2 regions of the Subdoligranulum sp. APC924/74 genome follow, and region 2 is predicted to be linked to the other one. Evidence: riboswitches for the same ligand, from Rfam matches in the RefSeq annotation. Region 2 holds a riboswitch; the other holds the start of a gene.

Region 1 (11,199 bases), on a different contig from region 2:
CCGCGCAGGAAACCGGTATACACCGTGCTGCCTGCCTCTTTGACCGGGCCTTCCCACTTGGCCCAATAGGCGTTGTTGTCGGCCAGGTCGGTGCGGGCAGCATCGCACAGGGTGCGGTAATTTTCGCTGGCGGCCTGCGGGTCAGCGCTGTACCAGGCGTTGGAAAGGTACAGGTAGCCCATCAGCCAGCCGGAATATTCATATGCCGCATCACCACAGGTGGTGGAAGCCCGGATCGCCACAAAGTTTGCTTCCTGCTCGGCCGCCACGCCGCGCTGGTGGCTGAACTCGTGCGCAATGGTGGCGGGCAAAAACACCGCCGGGCAGTCCACATTCAGGGTGCTCTCGCCAAACAGGGGGCACAGGTAGCCGGTAAAGCCTGCCGCGCTCATCAGCTTGGAATAAAACGCCGGTTTGGGGCTGCGGTGCGGCCCGGCCAAAAAGGGATATTCCGCCACAATGCCGTCATACACATGGCCGGTGTTCAGCAAAATTTTCTCCTTGCTCACGGCGAACAGACCGGTTTCGTCCCGTGGGACGGTATCAGCGGCGGCGTTCACCTGCTCGGCAAACCACACGGTGGTGGCGGCCAGCTGTTCCACGCTCAGGGCCGGGGCCTGCATGTTGGCCTGCGCGGCAAAGCTGGGTGCATAATACTGGGTGCCCCACAAAGCGCACACCCCGGCATAGATCCACACCGCCGCGGTGCCCACATGCAGCACCCAGGCGGCAAAGCCTGCCTGTTTGCGGTGCATAGCCCGCACAATGCGCTGCACCAGCCGAACCAGGCAGATCAGAATGGCCGCCGTGGCAGCCAGCTCACAAAAGCTGAAGGGTAGCGGCTCCACCAGCGCAGAAGCAAACCGCTTGACCGGCATGGAAACATACTCCACCCACCACTGCATGGCCGCGGCACTGCGGCGTGCGGCCCAGAACACACCCAGCGCCGCCGCCCCGCCGCCCAGCAGGGCCAGCCCGGCTTTGTGGGCGCGGCCAAATGCACGCACGGCGGCTGATACTTTTTTCTGCATCTTGTTTTCCCCTATTTATCGCAACTTTTATCTCATAATTTTTCTAAGGTGTATCTGGTGTATCTGAAAACAAAGAAAATGACGGATATTTCGCAAACACAAGCAGGATGTAAGGCAAAGAGCCGCAGGAATCCTTTGTGGATTTCAAGACCTTTTAAGGCAATACCGCATAATTCTAAGTGCCGATACGGCGAGCGAGGTGCGGCAGATGCTAAGCCAAAAGCGCAGATAATACTGGATGTATTATCGAGCATTTTGGCAACGCAGATGCCGTTCCGCAGCCGCCGGAGCGGTGCTTAAGCCGTAAGGCGGGAATTATGCGGTACTGCCTTAACACAAAATCCCGCCATATTTGTAGAAATAGACGATATTTTCGACGTTTCAGACACACCATTTTATTATACGGGCCGCCCCCTGTTTGCGCAAGGGCCGTGCCTATGTTATAATAAGTTTATTTAACACACGTTCAATTTTGCAGGGTAAGGGGGCAGAGCGATGCGGCCGGATGTGGAAGAGTTTTTCTGCGGCATCAGCTTTGACGCTTACCGCCTGCTGGGTTCCCACCCGGCGGGGCCGGGGCGCGGCTGGCTGTTTACCCTGTGGGCGCCGCACGCCCGCCGCGTGCAGCTGCTGGGTGACTGGAACGGCTGGGATCTCTATTCCGCCGCCGAGCTCACCTTTTGTGAGGACGGCCTGTGGCGCGGGCGGGTGCCCCAGGCGCAGCTTGGGCAGCTGTACAAGTATAACATTCAGGGGCCGGACGGCAGCTGGCAGCTGCGGGCAGACCCGTTTGCCTTTGCGTTTGAAGCTCTGCCCGGCACGGCTTCCCGCCTGGCGGAGCCGAATTACCCGTTCGCCGCTCCCTTGCTGCGCGGTGCCCGCCGGGATGCTCCCGTTCTGATTTACGAACTGCACGCCGCCAGCTGGCACCGCCATTGGGACGGCCGCTATTACACCGGGCCGGAGCTGGCAAAAAGTCTGGTACCCTATCTTGTGGAGCACCACTACACCCATGTGGAGTTTTTGCCGCTGGCAGAATACCCGTTTGACGGCAGCTGGGGCTACCAGGGGTGCGGGTATTTTGCCCCCACCCAGCGCATTGGCGGGTTTGCAGGCTTTGCCGCGCTGGTGGATGCCCTGCACGCCGCAGGCATTGCCGTGCTGATGGATTTTGTGCCGGTCCATTTTGCGCCGGATGCCGACCGCCTGGCCTGTTTTGACGGTGCGCCTTTATTTGAATCCGGCCCCAGCGACTGGGGCAGCCTGAACTTTGATCTGGCCAGCCCGCCGGTGCGCAGCTTTCTGCTCAGTTCGGCGGCGTTCTGGCTGCAGGTGTGCCGGTGCGACGGCCTGCGGGTGGATGCCATCGGCAACGCGCTGTACCACTGCCCCAACGGCTGGCAGGCAGCAGAGTTTTTCAAAACGCTGACAGCCGGGCTGCACGCGCGGTTCCCCGGCTGCATGCTGGTGGCAGAGGACAGCGCCGGTTCCATGAACGCCACCTCCGATACCGCCAGCGGCGGGCTGGGCTTTGACTATGTGTGGGAGATCGGCTGGACACAGGATACGCTGGCCTATTTTGCCGCGCCGTTCGGCGGGCGCAGCGCTCTGTTCCGGCAGTTGTGCGGCAGCTTTGGCCCCTTTGGCACGGTGCAGGGCATCAACGCGCTGAGCCACGATGAAAACCACCCCGCCAGCATTTTCACCCGCCTGTATGGCAATGTAGAAGAAAAGCTGGCCCAGATGCGGCTGCTGCTGTTATTACAGGCCGCCCGCCCCGGCAAAAGCCTGCTGTTTGCGGGGGTGGAGTTCGGCCAGCCGGATGCCTTTACCGATGGCCGGGAGCCGAACTGGGCTATGCTGGCGGACGCCGGGCACCGCGCCCTGGCTGATTACAGTAAGGCGCTGAATGCTTTCTGCCTGGCACACCCGGCGCTGTATGCGCCCCAAAGCTTTGCCTGGACCGCGCAGGATGCAAGCACCGGCGTGCTGGGCTTTACGTTGCAGGCCGGCTGTGAAACACTTTTGTGCGCCCTGAACACCGGCACACAGGCTGTACAGGGGTTTGGGCTAAAGCCGGGCTGGGGCAGCTGTGCCCTGCCGCTGTTTGCCGCGGGCTGGGTGGATAATGCTCCCCGCCCCATTGCCAACGGATGGCTGGCGCTGGACCTTGCACCGTTAAGCGGCGGAATTTGGCAGATCGAGTAGTTTTCCGCCTTGACAAATCGGCATTTCCTGCTATACTGGGAACCGGACATAAGAACAGGGGCGCTGGAGGGCATCTCCGGCTGAGATCAAAGCAACTGTGTTTTGAGCACCCTATACCTGATCCGGGTAATGCCGGCGTAGGAAGTTTTGCTGTGGTTATATACTGCTCACAACGCTTTTGGCGCCCGCTGTACCTGCGGGCGCTTTTCTTGTTTTTATGTACTATTTTTCAGGAGTGGTATGTATATGTCATCCTCTTACACCAAAACGCGCATTATGGTAGAATGCGCCCTGATGATTGCGCTGGGCACCATCCTGGCCAACATCAAAATCTATGAGCTGCCCAACGGCGGCTCCATCACGCTGTTCAGCATGGTGCCGTTCATTCTGGTATCCTTCCGCCACGGGGTCAAGTGGGGCCTGTTCACCGGCTTTGTGAACAGCCTGCTGCAGATGCTGCTGGGCTTTTATGCGCCCCCGGCGCCCGGCCTGCTGCCTTTGGTGGGCATGATCCTGCTGGATTATGTGCTGGCCTTCTCCTTTCTGGGGCTTGCCTGCGTGTTTGCCAAGCCGTTCAAAAACAAGCTGGTCGGCGTGGCCGTGGGCTCCGCCGCCGTGTGCGTGCTGCGTTTCCTGTGCAGCTTTTTGTCCGGCGTGCTGATCTGGGGCAACCTGAGCGATGGTCTGCCCGCGTGGATCTACAGCCTGACTTACAACGGCTCCTACATGCTGCCGGAAGGTATTATGACCACCATTGCCGTGGTGCTGCTGTACAAGGCTGCGCCCCAGCTGTTCAGCGCCAACAACTGATTTTGCCATTTTCAACTCCGTTTGCCTGGGGTGCCGTTTTTACGGCGTCCCAGGATTTTTTATTTCCTTTTTTCTTGATTTGCCCGTACCTGCTGCACAAAAGTTTTACCATGGCAGACATCACATTTTCCGCCCCGCCCGCCAGCCGCACCGCACGTTTTTTGCCCTGCACCAGCAGCTGCCCGTTTCAGCTGCTAACTATTACAGAAATGCGTTTTTGTACAGTTTTTTCAAATGTATTTTTGTTGCAATATTTTAGCAAAAAACGCTCACTTTATGTTATCTTTATCTATCTCTTTGTTTCGTTAAAGCGCCGGGGCACCTGTCTTTCTTTCAAGTTTCGGTCAAAATGCGTTATATTTTTAGCAATATAACCAAAGTCACCTTTGTTTTTTCGGCATTGTGCTATTTTGACAAAATACATTTGCAATTTATTGAAAATATGTTAAAATAGATTTAACAGATTGTTACACCGCAAACAATGTTCCTATTTACCACTGCATGAACGGGAATTTTGCTAACCAGAGCGGTTTTGCAATCCCCACCGGGGGCATTAGCTTCACCCCGGCAAAATACGTCCGTATTAGGAGGAATGTATCTTATGATGAAATGGCTGCAAAAGCTCGGCAAGGCGTTGATGCTGCCCGTTGCCGCGCTGCCCGTCTGTGGTATTCTGATGGGTATTGGCTACGCTCTGGCTCCCGCCGTTATGGGTGCTGAAGGTCCTACTACCGGTGCTGCTTACACGGTCGGCTTCCTGCTGGTCAAGGCTGGCGGCGCTCTGATCGATAACATGGCTTGGCTGTTCGCCATCGGCGCAGCTGTCGGCCTGGCAGACGACCATGACGGCACCGCTGGTCTGGCTGGTCTGGTCAGCTTTTTGATGATGCAGCAGCTGCTCAGCCCCGGTGTTGTGGGCACCATCCGCGCTGCTGTTGGTTCCACCCTGGAAGAAGGCACCGTTGATTACATTGCTTTCAGCAAGATCGCCGGCAACTCCTTCATCGGCATCCTGGCTGCTGTCATCGGCGCCACCTGCTACAACAAGTTCAAGAGCACCAAGCTGCCTGACTGGCTGGCATTCTTCAGCGGCAAGCGCAGCGTTGCTATCATGACCGCTTTGGTTTCCATCGTGACTTCTGTTATCCTGCTGTTCGTCTGGCCCGTTATCTTCGGCATTCTGGTTGCTCTGGGCAACGGCATTGCCGGCTTGAGCGGCATCGGCGCAGGTATCTATGCTTTCCTGAACCGTCTGCTCATCCCCACCGGCCTGCACCACGCTTTGAACAACGTGTTCTGGTTTGACACCATCGGCCTGGGCGACCTGAAACACTTCTGGGCTGGCGAGACCAGTGCTGACGTGGGCTGGGACCTTGGCATGTACATGTCCGGCTTCTTCCCCTGCATGATGTTCGGTATCCCCGGCGCTGCACTGGCTATGGTCCGCACCGCAAAGAACAAGAAGGCTGCTATCGGTCTGGTTGTTTCCGCCGCTATCTGCGCTTTCGTCTGCGGCGTTACCGAGCCGTTTGAGTTCGGCTTCATGTTCCTGTGCTTCCCCCTGTATGTTGTTTATGCTGCTCTGTACGGCATTTTCACCATCATCACCTACTACTCCGGTTTCCGCGCTGGCTTCTGCTTCTCCGCAGGCGCAACGGACCTGGTTTTCTCCGCTTCCCTGCCCGCAGCTGCCAAGACTTGGATGATCATTCCTCTGGGCATTGCCGCTTTTCTTGTGTTCTACTTTGTCTTCTACTTCGCTATCACCAAGTTTGACCTCAAGACCCCCGGCCGTGAGGACGACGATGTGGAAGAAAGCGAAAAGAACATCAAGCTTTCCAACAACAACTACACTGCGATTGCTACCGGTGTTCTGGCTGCTGTCGGCGGCAAGGAGAACATTACCGGTGCTGACTACTGCGCAACCCGCCTGCGCCTTGAAGTGAAAGATTCTTCCGCTGTGAATGAAAAGGCTGTCAAGGCTGCCGGTGCTGCCGGTGTCATCCGCCCGTCCAAGACTTCCTGCCAGGTTGTCATCGGGCCTCAGGTTCAGTTCGTGTTCGATGAACTGAAGAAGATGCTGTAATTTAAGTAACAGCAAGGGCAAGGGTTCTGGTTCCTTTGTTCCACGCCGCAGGCTGGCCGCCATGGCCCTGCCTGCGGCTTTTTTGTTTTGGTGGGCAAAAGCTGGCGTTTAACTCTTTCTTTTCTTGCTTGATTATGTTAAAATCAGAACTATAAATGCCTCCTGCGGGTTTGCCGCAGCGGCAAAAATACACTACCCAAGGAGGTACTTTGTAACATGAACTCATTCCAACGCATCTGCCGGTCGCCTGCTTTTTTGGTGCTGGCCCTGATTTTGTGCGCCGCCGTGATTGCCGGCGGCGTTGCCCTTGCCCCCGCCGCCCCCAAGGTTTGGATCGTGATCCCCGTGCTGCTGGCTGTGGCCGCGGTTATCTGCTTCTTTGTGGCGCGCTCCACCAGCAAGGCCGCGCTGCAAAAAAAGAAAGAGGCGGAAAACGAGGGTGTGGTAAAAGCCGACCTTGACCATGCCGGCATTGCCGCCAACATTCTGGCTGCGCTGGGCGGTAAGGCCAATGTGCAAAAAGCCAGCTGCTGCGCCACACGGCTGCGCTTCCAGCTGAAAGACGGTGCTAAGGTGGACGAAAAGGCACTCAAATCCGCCGGAGCTTCCGGTGTGATCCGCTCCACCCCCACGGCCTGCCAGGTCATTCTTGGCACGCAGGTCCGCTTTGTTTACGAAGAACTGCAAAAGCTGCTGTAAGGCAGCGTTCCCCATCCTGGTTCCGGCTTCCGGAGCCAGGATTTTTTGTTATATTTTCCTAAAATATTTCTTTGTTTTTTCTCTCTTTTTTCTACAATCTCTAGTTTCTTTGTGGTGTTTGTGCTATACTATAGGTAATGGCTGTCCGCGCACAAAAAAAGAATAAGGAGATGTTCCCCATGAAAATTATTCGTGCAAAAGATTATTATGATATGTCCCGCAAAGCGGCCAATATCATCTCGGCACAGGTCATCATGAAGCCCAACTGCGTGCTGGGCCTGGCAACCGGCGGCACCCCCGTTGGCACCTACAAACAGCTGGTTGAATGGTACAACAAGGGCGACCTTGATTTTGCGGAAGTAAACACCGTCAACCTGGACGAATACCGCGGTCTGCCCCGCGAGCATCCCGAAAGCTACTGGTCCTTCATGCACCGTAACCTGTTTGACCTGGTCAACATCCGCCCCGAAGCCATCCATATGCCTGCCGGCACCAACATGGATGCTGCTGCCGAGTGCTCCCACTATGATGAAATCATCCAGCATCTGGGCGGCGTGGATCTGCAGCTGCTGGGCATTGGCCACGATGGCCACATTGGCTTTAACGAGCCGGGTGCCGCTTTTGAGCTTGGCACCCACTGTGTCCACCTGACCAAAGAGACCATTGAGGCCAACAAGCGCTTCTTTGACAACAACGAAGATCTGGTCCCGAAAGAAGCCTACACCATGGGCATCAAAACCATCATGCAGGCCCGCAAGGTTCTGATGGTTGCCAACGGCGTTGGCAAGGCTGACATCATTAAGAAAGCTTTCTTCGGCCCCGTCACGCCGGAAGTTCCCGCTTCCATCCTGCAGATGCACCCGGATTTCACCCTGGTGCTGGATGCCGAAGCTGCTTCCAAGCTGGACTAAGCGTATCGCTCAAGCCCTTACTGCATAACTGATAAGAGGAAATTTCTCAATGATTATCAAAAATGCAAAAATTTATACGCCGGAACATACCTTCAAAACAGGGGATCTGACCATCCGGGATGGCCGCATTGCCTTTGGTGCGCCCCCGCTGGAGGGCGAGGAAGTTCTGGATGCCAACGGTGCCTATGCTCTGCCCGGTTTGGTGGATATTCATTTCCACGGTGCTGTCGGGCATGATTTCTGCGATGCCGATGAAGCCGGCTTGCAGGCCATTGCCGATTTTGAGGCCAGCAAAGGCGTGTTGGCCATCTGCCCCGCCACCATGACGTTCAGCGAGGAGATTTTGAACGGCATTATGGATGTGGCCGCCGCCCACAAGAACGGTCAGGGTGCTGACTTGGTCGGCATCAACATGGAAGGCCCTTACATCAGCCCCAAAAAGATCGGCGCACAGAACCCCAAGTATGTGCAGGGGGCCGATGCCGCCATGTTCCGCCGGCTGCAGGCACGCAGCGGCGGGTTGATCAAGCTGGTGGACGTTGCCCCGGAAGAACCCGGCAATCTGGATTTTATCCGTGACTGCCACAACGAGGTGTGCATCTCGATTGCCCACACCTGCACGGATTATGATACCGCCAAGGCTGCGTTTGCCGCCGGTGCCAGCCACATGACCCACCTGTATAACGCCATGCCCGGCATCACCCACCGCGCCCCCGGCCCCATTATTGCCGCGCTGGAAGACGGTGCCGATGTGGAGCTGATCACCGATAATGTTCACATTCACCCCGCTGTGGTGCGCTTTACCTTTAACACCTTCGGGGATGACCATGTGATCCTGATTGCGGACAGCATGATGGCCTGCGGGCTGCCGGACGGCGCTTATAGCCTGGGCGGCCAGGCCGTTACGGTGCGCGGCCCCCGCGCCACCCTGACCGAACACCCCGATACCATCGCCGGCAGCGCTACCTGCCTGTATGACTGCATGCGCCGTGCTGTGTGCGAGATGGGCGTTCCGCTGGAAAGCGCGGTGCGCGCCGCGACCGAAAACCCGGCCCGGAGCATTGGCGTTGATGCTGATTATGGCTCTTTGGCCGCCGGGCGCTATGGCAACGTGGTTCTGGCCGATGATGACCTGAACATCCTTGCCGTGGTGCAAAAGGGCAAAGTTATCCACGATAACCGCTGAACTTGTTGAAAATCCGGGCGCTTGCCAAAAAGCGTCCGGATTTTTTGTTTTGCTCCCTGTACGCCGCTGCTGCGGCTTTTCTGCACAGTGCTTTCTTTAGGCAACACCGCACAATTCCCGCCTTGCGGCTTAAGCACCGCTCCGGCAGCTGCGGCACGGCATCTGCGTTGCCAAAATGCTCGATAAGACATCCAGTATTATCTGCGCTTTTGGCTTAGCATCTGCCGCACCTCGCTCGCCGTATCGGCACTTAGAATGATGCGGTATTGCCTTTACAAAAAACGGTACAGACTTTATAATGGATAAGTATGCTGTCGGGTACTCTGCCCGCAGCGAACGGTTAAAACGGAAAGGAGCGATCTTATGATCCGCTTTGAATGTGATTATGGCGAGGGTGCCGCCCAGCCGGTGCTGGACCTGCTGCAAAAGACCAATCTGGAACAGACCCCCGGTTACGGCATGGACGATTACTGCGATCAGGCCCGCGGCCTGATCCGTAAGCTGTGCGATGCCCCGGATGCCGGAGTCCACTTTTTTGTGGGTGCCACCCAGGCCAACTTTACCGTGGTGGATGCCCTGTTAAAACCCTGGCAGGGCGTGCTGTGTGCCGACAGCGGGCATATCAATGTACATGAAACCGGCGCGGTGGAAGCCACCGGCCACAAGTGCCTTGCCCTGCCCAGCGTGCAGGGCAAAATTACCGCCCAGCAGGTGAGGGATGCTTATGATGCTCACTGGGCCGATGCCAGCCACGAGCACATTGCCCAGCCCGGCATGGTGTATATCTCCAACCCCACTGAGGACGGCACCCTGTACACCAAGGAGGAGCTGACCGACCTTTCCGCCACCTGCTATGACTGCGGCCTGTACCTGTTTGTGGATGGTGCCCGCATGGCTTACGGCCTTGCCAGCGAAGCCAATGATCTGAACCTGCAGGATTATGCCAACCTGTGCGATGTGTTCTACCTGGGTGGAACCAAGTGCGGTGCGCTGTTTGGCGAAGCTGTTGTCATCAATAACCCCGATCTGGACCAGGATTTCCGCTACGCCATCAAGCAGCACGGCGCCATGCTGGCCAAGGGCCGCCTGCTGGGGCTGCAATTCCTTGCCCTGCTGAACGGCGAGGACGGCACCGGTTCCAGCCCCTATTACACTATGGCCGCTAAGGCGGACCGCCAGGCCATGCGCATCCGCGCTGCGTTTGAAGCAAAGGGATGCGCCATGCTGTTTGATTCCCCCACCAACCAGCAGTTCCCCATCCTGCCCAACAGCTGGTACAATGCCCTGAGCGAAAAGTACGCCATGACCCTGACCGCCAAGCCGGACGCCGAGCACACTGCCGTGCGGTTCTGCACCAGCTGGGCCACCCGTGACGAGGACGTAGACGCCCTGTTGGCGGATATTGCCAGTCTGTGATGATAAAGTATATTCTGAAATAATAAACGATGCGCCCTTTGCGTTGGGCAGGCTGCGAAGCCTTGGCCGCTGCAAAGGGCGCATGTTTTTTTTCGTAACAAATTGGAAAGGAAGGAGAAGGAGGAGAAATGTATGTAAAGCCGGTTGCCCGGCATTGTTGGTTGTCTGGCCTTCGCCGGCGGCCGCTGCGATTGCTGCGGGCGTCTGGCATGGCGAAGGACGCAGTGGATGTTTTAAAACGTCGTTTACGTTTTTGTTTCTCTCTTTCGAGTACACTGTTATTATACGGGCAGATTATGGAAACCTCGTTAAAGAGTTCTGAACGATTTGGTAAGATTTGGTGAACAAATTTTGAATAAGCAAAAGCGATGCCAATAAGCCCAAAAGCACACAAAAAGCGGCTGGCCGTGCAGGTGATTTTGTCTGCACGGCCAGCCGTTTCGCTTTTTATCGTTTTATTTTAGCCTTTGGTTTTCTGCACGCGCTTGTCGCACCTGGTGGCCAGGCGGGTGCCAATGCTTTGCAGCACCTGCACCAGCACAACCAGCAGCGCAGTTGCAAAAATTTCCAGCACCAGGTTATAGCGGTAGTAGCCATAGTTGATGGCAACCTTGCCCAGGCCGCCGCCGCCGATCACACCTGCCATAGCGCCATAGCCCAGAATGGTTGTGGCAGCAATGGTTGCGTTGGCAATCAGGCTGGGCATGCTTTCTGGGATCAGCACCTTGGTGATGATCTGCAGCGGGGTTGCCCCCATGCTCTGGGCTGCTTCCACCACGCCGGAATCCACCTCACGGATGCTGGTTTCCACCAGACGGGACACAAACGGGAAGGATGCAATGACCAGCGGCA
Region 2 (8,043 bases):
GTATTGCCTTAGAATGATTTGGTATTGCCGGATAGAGGATAACCCCAGGCTTGGGAGAGGAGATAGAAAATCATGGCATTTGAAGTGGAATTTTCAAAACGGCTGGACCTGTTCGGCGCGGAAATTTTTGCCGCCCTGAATGATAAAAAGGTGGCCCTGGAAGCACAGGGCAAAAAGTTGTACAATCTTTCGGTCGGTACCCCGGACTTTGAGCCGATGCCGCACATCAAGCAGGCATTGTGCGATGCCGCCATGGTGAGCGAAAACTGGAAGTATTCCCTGCGGGACCTGCCGGAACTGCTGAATACCGTGTGCGCTTATTACAAGCGCCGCTTTGATGTGGACGGCATAACCCCGGACCAGATCATGAGCTTTAACGGCAGCCAGGACGGCATGGGCCACATGGGCCTTGCCCTGCTGAACGACGGCGATGTGGTGCTGCTGCCGGACCCCTGCTACCCGGTGTTCATTACCGGCGTCAAGCTGGGCGGCGGTGTGCCGTACTACTATCATCTGACCAAAGAGCATAACTTCCTGCCCAATGTGAAGGAGATCCCCGACGATGTGGCTGATAAGGCCAAGATGATGATCGTATCCCTGCCGGCCAACCCGGTGGGCAGCGTGGGCAGCCCGGAGCTGTACCAGGAAATCGTGGATTTCTGCAATGCACATAAGATTCTGCTCATCCATGATAACGCCTACAGCGATATCATCTTTGATGGTGCCGTGGGCCACAGCATCTTCAACATTCCCGGCGCCGAGACCTGCGCAGTCGAGTTCTTCTCCCTGAGCAAGAGCTTCAACGTGACCGGCGCGCGCATCAGCTTTTTGGTGGGCCGCCGCGATGTGATTGCCGCATGCAAGAAGCTGCACACCCAGATCGATTTCGGCAAGTTCATCCCGGAGCAGAAAGCCGCCATTGCCGCTATGACAGGCCCGCTGGAGCCCATCAAGGCCCAGTGTGCCGAATACCAGCGCCGCCGCGACGCCCTGTGCGGGGGCTTCCGCTCCATCGGCTGGGATGTGCCGGACAGCCATGGCTCCATGTTCGTCTGGGCACCGGTCCCGCAGGGGCACGGCACCAGCATGGAGTTCTGCATGGAAATGATTGAAAAAGCCGGCGTGATCTGCACCCCCGGCTCCAGCTTTGGTCCGTCCGGTGAAGGCTACGTCCGTTTTGCCCTGACCCTGCCGGTGGAAAAAATCACCGAAGCCGTCCAGGCTGTCAAGAACAGCGGCCTGATTGGGTAAAGCAGGCAAACGGGGAAGTAATACATAAAATATAGAGCAATATAGAGCAAGGCCCGATACCGTGCGGTGAGATTCACCCCGGTATCGGGCCTTGCTGATTTTTGTTTGTGTTAGGGCAGGGGAGCAGCGGGGTCAGTGACCCCGCCCCTACAAAGAAGGCAATGGTTTTATCAGTCACTAGCAGGGTACGGGGGGAAAAAACGCACTTGTACAACTAAGTTGCCACCATAAAAATTATTCCCCGGCAAATACTTCATCCGTCATGCTGCCCGCCGCGTCAAACAGCGCCACGCGGAAGCTGCCCGCCCCGGCGGCATGGTCCTCAGCCTGCTCGGCGCAGGATTTCCAGAACCGTGCGGCCTGCACGGCAGCGGTAAAGGCATCCCCCGGCTGTACGGCGGCAAACGCCCCACACAAAACGGAAAGCATACACCCGGCCCCCGTCACGGTGCGCATCCGGTCGCTGCCGCCGCGCACGGTGCAGAGCTGCTGACCATCGGCAATCAGGTCCTCGGTGCCGGAAAGCAGCACCACACACCCCAGCTTTTGCGCCAACGCTGCGGCCAGCCCGGCGGGCGCTTTGGGGGCGGTCAGACTGTCTACCCCGTGCTCGCTGCCGCCAAGGCCCAGCAGGGCGGCGGCCTCCCCGGCGTTCACCCGCACAATGGCGGGCTGCACCTGCTGCAAAAGGCTCTGGATGTTTGCCAGCCGCCAGGGGCTTGCGCCCACGCCCACCGGGTCCAGCACGACAGGGATGCTGCGGCGGTTTGCCGTGGCACCGGCGGTGCGGGCGGCGGTGAACTTGGCTTCGTCCGGGGTGCCGGTGTTCAGCACAACGGCGCTGGCCAAAGCGGCAATGTCGGCCATTTCCTGCGGGGCCTGGGCCATGATGGGGCTTGCCCCGATGGCTAGCGCCAGGTTGGCGCAGTCGTTGGCAGAAACAATGTTGGAAATGCAGTGCAGAAGCGGGTGCTGCGCCCGGATGGCAGCCAGCGGTGCGGATACGGACATAAATACAAACCTCGTGTTACTTGTTCAGGGCGTTCTGCATGGATTTCAGGGTGCCGTTCTTTTCCAGTGCAAACAGGATGATGCCGGCAATGATGGAACCACCCACGGTGGAAACCAGGAACGGCACAATGTAGGCATAGAACGCAATGTCACCGGCGGCCTTGCCCATAAACAAGATGGCAACCGGCCATGCCAGCAAACCGCCGATGATGCCGGTGCCGAACACCTCACCAATCAAAGTGGGCAGAAGCTTGTGGGTTTTGTGGTAGACAATGCCGCACAGCAAAGCGCCGCACATGCTGCCGGGGAACGCCATCAGGCTGCCAAGGCCCAGCAGGTTGCGCAGCAGGCTGGCCACAAATGCGGCACCAACGCCGTACCAGGGCCCCAGCAGAACGGCGCACAGTACATTGACCATGTGCTGCACCGGCGCGCACTTGCTGCCAAATACAGGGAAAGAAAACATGCTGCCAACAACAGCAACGGCACACAGAACACCGGCCAGAGCCAGCTTTTTGGTATTGGACTTTTTCATATCGAGTACTCCTTTTTCAATATAACAAAAAAGCGGAAGGCTGCCGCAGGCATCTGCCGTCAGCCGCCTTGTACGGGCGCAGCGGGCAAACACTTCTCCCCGCTGTTCGGTCGAAGCTTGCTGGCTTCCTCTCACGCCGGAACACGGCTTCCCATCGCTGAATCACAAAGCTCCGGGCGCTCCCCCGCAGCTTCGGGCACAATGCCTGTTTTCCTTCCTTTCCCCTAAGGCGGCCCAACGGGTCGGCCCTGATATGATACAAAAAAGCAGGGGCCCAACGCGGAGCCCCTGCAAAAAAGACAAAACAAAACAGTTGAAAGTCTTCCTACGGTGGCATGGTCCACATCAGGTATTAAGGGTCGAAGCAGCGCTTCCTCTCAGCCAAAAAGGCTCCCCTGATTTCGTTACCCATCATAAACACTTACGGGAATTTTGTCAAGGTCTTGTTTTTATCCGCAAAAAGGGGTATGATAGTACCCGTTATGGGGAGCCACTATGGCTGAGAGGGAACAATCGGTTCCGACCCGATGAACCTGATGTGGGTAATGCCAACGTAGGGAGAATGCAACATTCGTGTACAAAACGGGTGCGCCTTTTTCCGGCGCGCCCGTTTTTGTTTTGCCTTTTTTGGAGGTTTTGTTTATGAAAGTTCTGCCGCAGCAGCTGCGCCTGTACGCTGTGACCGACCGCACCTGGCTGAACGGCCGCCGCCTTGCCGATGTAGTGGCCCAGGCCATTGACGGCGGGGCAACCTTTGTGCAGCTGCGGGAAAAATGCCTGGACGAACACGACCTGCTGGCCGAAGCCGAGGAACTGTCCGCCCTGTGCCACTTCCGTCATGTGCCGTTTGTGATTGATGATAATGTCGAGATTGCTTTGGCAGCCGGGGCGGACGGCGTGCATGTGGGCCAGAGCGATATGGCCGCTAAGCGCGCCCGCGCCCTGCTGGGGTCGGATAAGATTTTGGGCGTATCGGCCCATAACGCTGCCGAAGCGCTGGCCGCCCAGGCCGACGGCGCGGACTACCTTGGCTGCGGCGCGGCCTTTGTGACCGGCACCAAGCTGGACGCCCACCCTGTTACTGCTGAAACCATGCGCGCGGTAACGGCGGCGGTCAACATCCCCGTTGTAGCCATCGGCGGCATTGACGCCGCCAACCTGCTGCAGCTGCAGGGCAGGGGGCTGGCCGGTGTGGCCGTTGTCAGCGCCATTTTTGCCCAGGCCGACCCCTGCGCTGCCAGCCGGGAACTGTACCGCCTGGCCGGGCAGTTATAATATGACCTTGCAGCTTTGGGGTGTTCGATACATCCTATCGCTGTTGGTGCGCTGTGCATTGGGGGCACCACCTTGCACGGCGGATATTTTTACCTGATGCTGAACCACGCCCGATACGGGCAACAGGAGGAAAAACATGAGAACAGCATTGACAATCGCTGGCAGTGACTCCAGCGGCGGCGCCGGAATTCAGGCCGACATCAAAACCATGACGATGAACGGCGTGTTTGCCATGAGCGCCATCACCGCCCTGACCGCCCAGAACACCACTGGGGTGACCGGCATCCTGAATTCAACGCCGGAATTTTTAGCGCAGCAGCTGGATGCCGTGTTTACGGATATCTACCCGGATGCTGTCAAGATCGGTATGGTCAGCTCTCAGGAGCTGATCCGCGTGATCGCCCAAAAGCTGCGGCAGTACGGCGCAAAGCATATCGTGGTGGACCCCGTGATGGTGGCAACCTCCGGCGCAGCCCTGCTGGAACCGGACGCAGTTACCGCGCTGGAAACTGAGCTTTTGCCCCTGGCGGAAGTCATTACCCCCAACATCCCCGAAGCGGAGATCCTGTGCGGCCACAGCATTAAGACGGCTGCCGATATGGAAAACGCCGCTAAAGAGATCAGCCAGAAATTTGGCTGCAATGTGCTGTGCAAGGGCGGGCATAACCTGAACGATGCCAACGACCTGCTGGTGCTGACCGATGGCAGCGCCGCCTGGTTCAACGGCCAGCGCATTGATAACCCCAACACCCACGGCACCGGCTGCACCCTGTCCAGCGCCATTGCCTCCAACCTGGCAAAGGGCTATGATCTGGAAACCGCTGTGCGCCGCGCCAAGGCGTATATTTCCGGCGCATTGGCCGCCATGCTGGACCTGGGCCATGGCTCCGGCCCCATGAACCACGCCTTTGCATTGGATAACGAGTGGAGCAAGGAGGCCGAAGCATGAAAAAGACTTCTGTATTCCAAAACAGCCTGATCTGGTTCGGCGCTGGTGTTTCCATTGCTGAGATCCTGACCGGCACTTACTTTGCCCCCCTCGGCATGGCCAAGGGCTTTGCCGCAATCCTGCTGGGCCATCTGATCGGCTGCACCATGATGTTCTTTGCCGGTCTCATCGGCGGGCGCACCGGGCTTTCCGCCATGGAAACCTCCAAGCTCAGCTTTGGCAAAAAAGGCAGCCTGTGGTTTGCCGCCCTCAACGTGCTGCAGCTGGTCGGCTGGACAGCCATCATGATTTATGACGGCGCGCTGGCGGCAAACGGCATTGCCGGTGTGGGTGCCTGGCTGTGGTGCCTTGTTATCGGCGCATTGATCCTGGTCTGGATTCTGATCGGCCTGACCGACTTGGGCCGCATCAACCAGGTGGTTATGGTGTTGCTGTTCGTGCTGACCCTTGTCATGTGCAAGGTCATCTTCTTTGGCGGCAACGGTATCATGACCGCGCAGGATGATTCCCTCAGCTTTGGCGCTGCCGTGGAGCTGGCCGTTGCCATGCCGCTGTCCTGGCTGCCGCTCATCAGCGATTACACCCGCGAAGCCGAAAAGCCCTTTGCCGCTACCCTGGCCAGCACTGTTACTTACGGTGTTGTTTCCTGCTGGATGTACCTCATTGGCATGGGCGCTGCCATCTATACCGGCCAGAGCGATATCGCCCAGATCCTGCTGCAGGCTGGCCTTGGAGTGGTCGGCCTGCTGATCGTGGTGTTCTCTACCGTCACCACCACCTTCCTGGATGCTTGGAGCGCCGGTATCTCTGCCGAGACCATCGCCCCCAAGTTCAAGGGCAAGCAGGTCGCTTTGATCGTGACCGTCATTGGCACCGTGGGCGCGATTATTTTCCCCATGGATGATATCACCGATTTCCTGTACCTCATCGGCTCTGTGTTTGCCCCGATGATCGCCGTGCAGATTGCCGATGCTTTTATCCTGCATTCGGATGTTTCCGCCAAGGAGCTTTCCGCTTCCCGCATGATCATCTGGCTGGTGGGCTTTGTGATCTACCGCATCTTGATGAACATTGACTTTGTGCTGGGCAATACCCTGCCGGATATGCTCATCACCATGTTCATCACCGTGGTGTGGGGGCTGTGCGTGGAAAAGAACAAGAGCAAGGCATAAAATAAGAAATCCCCATAAAATGCAAAAGCAGAGCTGTCAAAAGCTCTGCTTTTTTCGTATACACGCCAAATGGTATTTTATCCCTGTAGGGCGGGATGCCCTCATCCCGCCGCAGAGAAACCTTGCCGATTGTGATAAAAGCCGCAAATGATTTGTAGGGGACGATGCTAGCATCGTCCCGCTGCCGGGCCTTGCCGCAAACCCTGCACTCAATAAATCGCTTCCTCCCTCCAATGTGCCAGGCGGTGCACCGTTTCGTCATCCTCCACCCAGCCCTCCACGGGGCTGGCGGCGGCGTTGGGGGCGTAACTCTGCATCACGCCGGGGCTGCGCCCGGCCAGGTATTCCCGCGCGTTTTTCTGGCGGGCGGGCACCGGCGGCTGGCCGCAGCAGTCCGGCTTGGCGGGCTCGGCCTGCTTGGGTGTGTGGGCGGGCTGTTTGCGCAGGTCAATAATGCTGTTGGCGGTGTTCTGCTGCGTTTGGCCGCGGGCGGTGCCATCCGCCTGATGGGTGATACGGGTACTCATTCTGCATCCCTTCTTTCTACCCATCATGATTCCCGCCGCTATGGTCCCTTATGCGGGAAGGCAAAAATTGCCCTGTCCAACTTCGGCAAAATATGCTATACTGATAGTCCAATTCAAACCAAAGGAGCTGCCCCCATGGATGTCAAAATCAATCAGGTCATTTTACATATTCTGGATGCCGGCGCATCGGAACCGGTGCTTTCGGACCGGCCGATGGAGCTGGATGCTGACCTTTATGAATATTTTTCCGTCTGCATTGAAAAGGCATTTGCCAGCGATGACAGCAAAAACTGCCGCTTTCTGCCGGATTCCCCCTTTTTGCAGGAGATGCAGCACAACGATGACTTTATTGACCTTTCGCGCCGTATTGCGGGTGTGATTTTTGAACAGCTGCTGCAATATCAGGGCATCCCCTCCGGTGACCTGGCCGTGGTGGACTGCGCTGCGGATGGTGTGCCGTTTTATGCGGTGCTTAAACTGAACTACCGCCCCGGCTTTACCCATGTAACCAACGTGATGGGCAACGGCCAGTGCAGCACCATTGCGCCGCAGCGCACCCTGCTGCCTGGCAACAGCAAGGCGGACGAAGCCGCGCTGATCGACCGCGCCAACCTGACCATTCGCCTGATTGAAAAAAAGGTGGCGCTGGACGATAAAAAAGACTTTTACCTTTCCACAAAAGTGTTTGCCTGCACCCAGGCCATGCCGGAAAAGGCCAAGCTGAAAGCCGTATGCGAAACCGCTGTGGCCGCCGTGCAGCAGGCCTACCCGGAGCCGGAACAGCTGGACGATGTGCCGCCCTTTGACGGCGGCACCGAAACCGCCGTGGAGCTGCTGGTACGCAACCAGGCGGTGGATAACACCATCTCGGTGGAGGATGTGCGCACCCGCATGGAGGAGCAGTATCCCCTTGCCGTGCCCGCTTTTGAGCAGGCGCTGGCAGATTCCGGCGTGGAGCGCAACGACCGGGTCACGGTCAGCCCGTCCCGCATCAAAAAGCTGGAAAGCCGCAGCTTTAAGACCGAATCCGGTATTGAGATCAAGATCCCCGCGGAACTGTGCAACAGCGACGATGCAGTGGAGTTCATCCACAGCGCAACGGGCGGGCTTTCGCTGCTGATCAAGGACGTTTTGGTGTAAAACTGGCAAATATATTGCCTTTTGAGGGCCGCCCGGTATAGGGCGGCTCTTTTGGTATAGAACAGTAAAAAACAATTTATTTTAATGGAATTTTCCACAAGGATAGTTCAATTTTGCAAATGGACTGCCCACGGCCAACTACTTATAATGGTGGGAACGAAGAGAAAGCTTTATAAGGCAATA

Evidence for each region. A riboswitch is a leader RNA that binds a small molecule or an ion and turns the genes downstream of it on or off. The one in region 2 is predicted to bind thiamine pyrophosphate.
Region 1: linked by a shared signal. The riboswitch ahead of thiT (energy-coupled thiamine transporter ThiT) and the one ahead of thiW (energy coupling factor transporter S component ThiW) in region 2 are both predicted to bind thiamine pyrophosphate.

Annotation. Positions count from the first base shown of each region.
Region 1 covers NZ_PSQF01000079.1:1,470-12,668, reverse strand. Annotated here, with positions in the region: gene C4885_RS13075 (DUF3810 domain-containing protein) at 1-1,031, opposite strand, end outside; gene C4885_RS13070 (1,4-alpha-glucan branching enzyme) at 1,527-3,239, shown strand; TPP riboswitch at 3,286-3,400, shown strand; gene thiT (energy-coupled thiamine transporter ThiT) at 3,486-4,049, shown strand; gene C4885_RS13055 (PTS transporter subunit EIIC) at 4,651-6,135, shown strand; gene C4885_RS13050 (PTS transporter subunit EIIB) at 6,352-6,834, shown strand; gene nagB (glucosamine-6-phosphate deaminase) at 7,014-7,745, shown strand; gene nagA (N-acetylglucosamine-6-phosphate deacetylase) at 7,795-8,931, shown strand; gene C4885_RS13035 (low specificity L-threonine aldolase) at 9,295-10,347, shown strand; gene C4885_RS13030 (methionine ABC transporter permease) at 10,808-11,199, opposite strand, start outside.
Region 2 covers NZ_PSQF01000098.1:81-8,123, reverse strand. Annotated here, with positions in the region: gene C4885_RS14000 (pyridoxal phosphate-dependent aminotransferase) at 73-1,251, shown strand; gene thiM (hydroxyethylthiazole kinase) at 1,486-2,262, opposite strand; gene thiW (energy coupling factor transporter S component ThiW) at 2,279-2,797, opposite strand; TPP riboswitch at 3,103-3,204, opposite strand; TPP riboswitch at 3,271-3,374, shown strand; gene thiE (thiamine phosphate synthase) at 3,440-4,072, shown strand; gene thiD (bifunctional hydroxymethylpyrimidine kinase/phosphomethylpyrimidine kinase) at 4,209-5,021, shown strand; gene cytX (putative hydroxymethylpyrimidine transporter CytX) at 5,018-6,193, shown strand; gene C4885_RS16550 (hypothetical protein) at 6,403-6,720, opposite strand; gene C4885_RS13970 (nucleoid-associated protein) at 6,856-7,860, shown strand.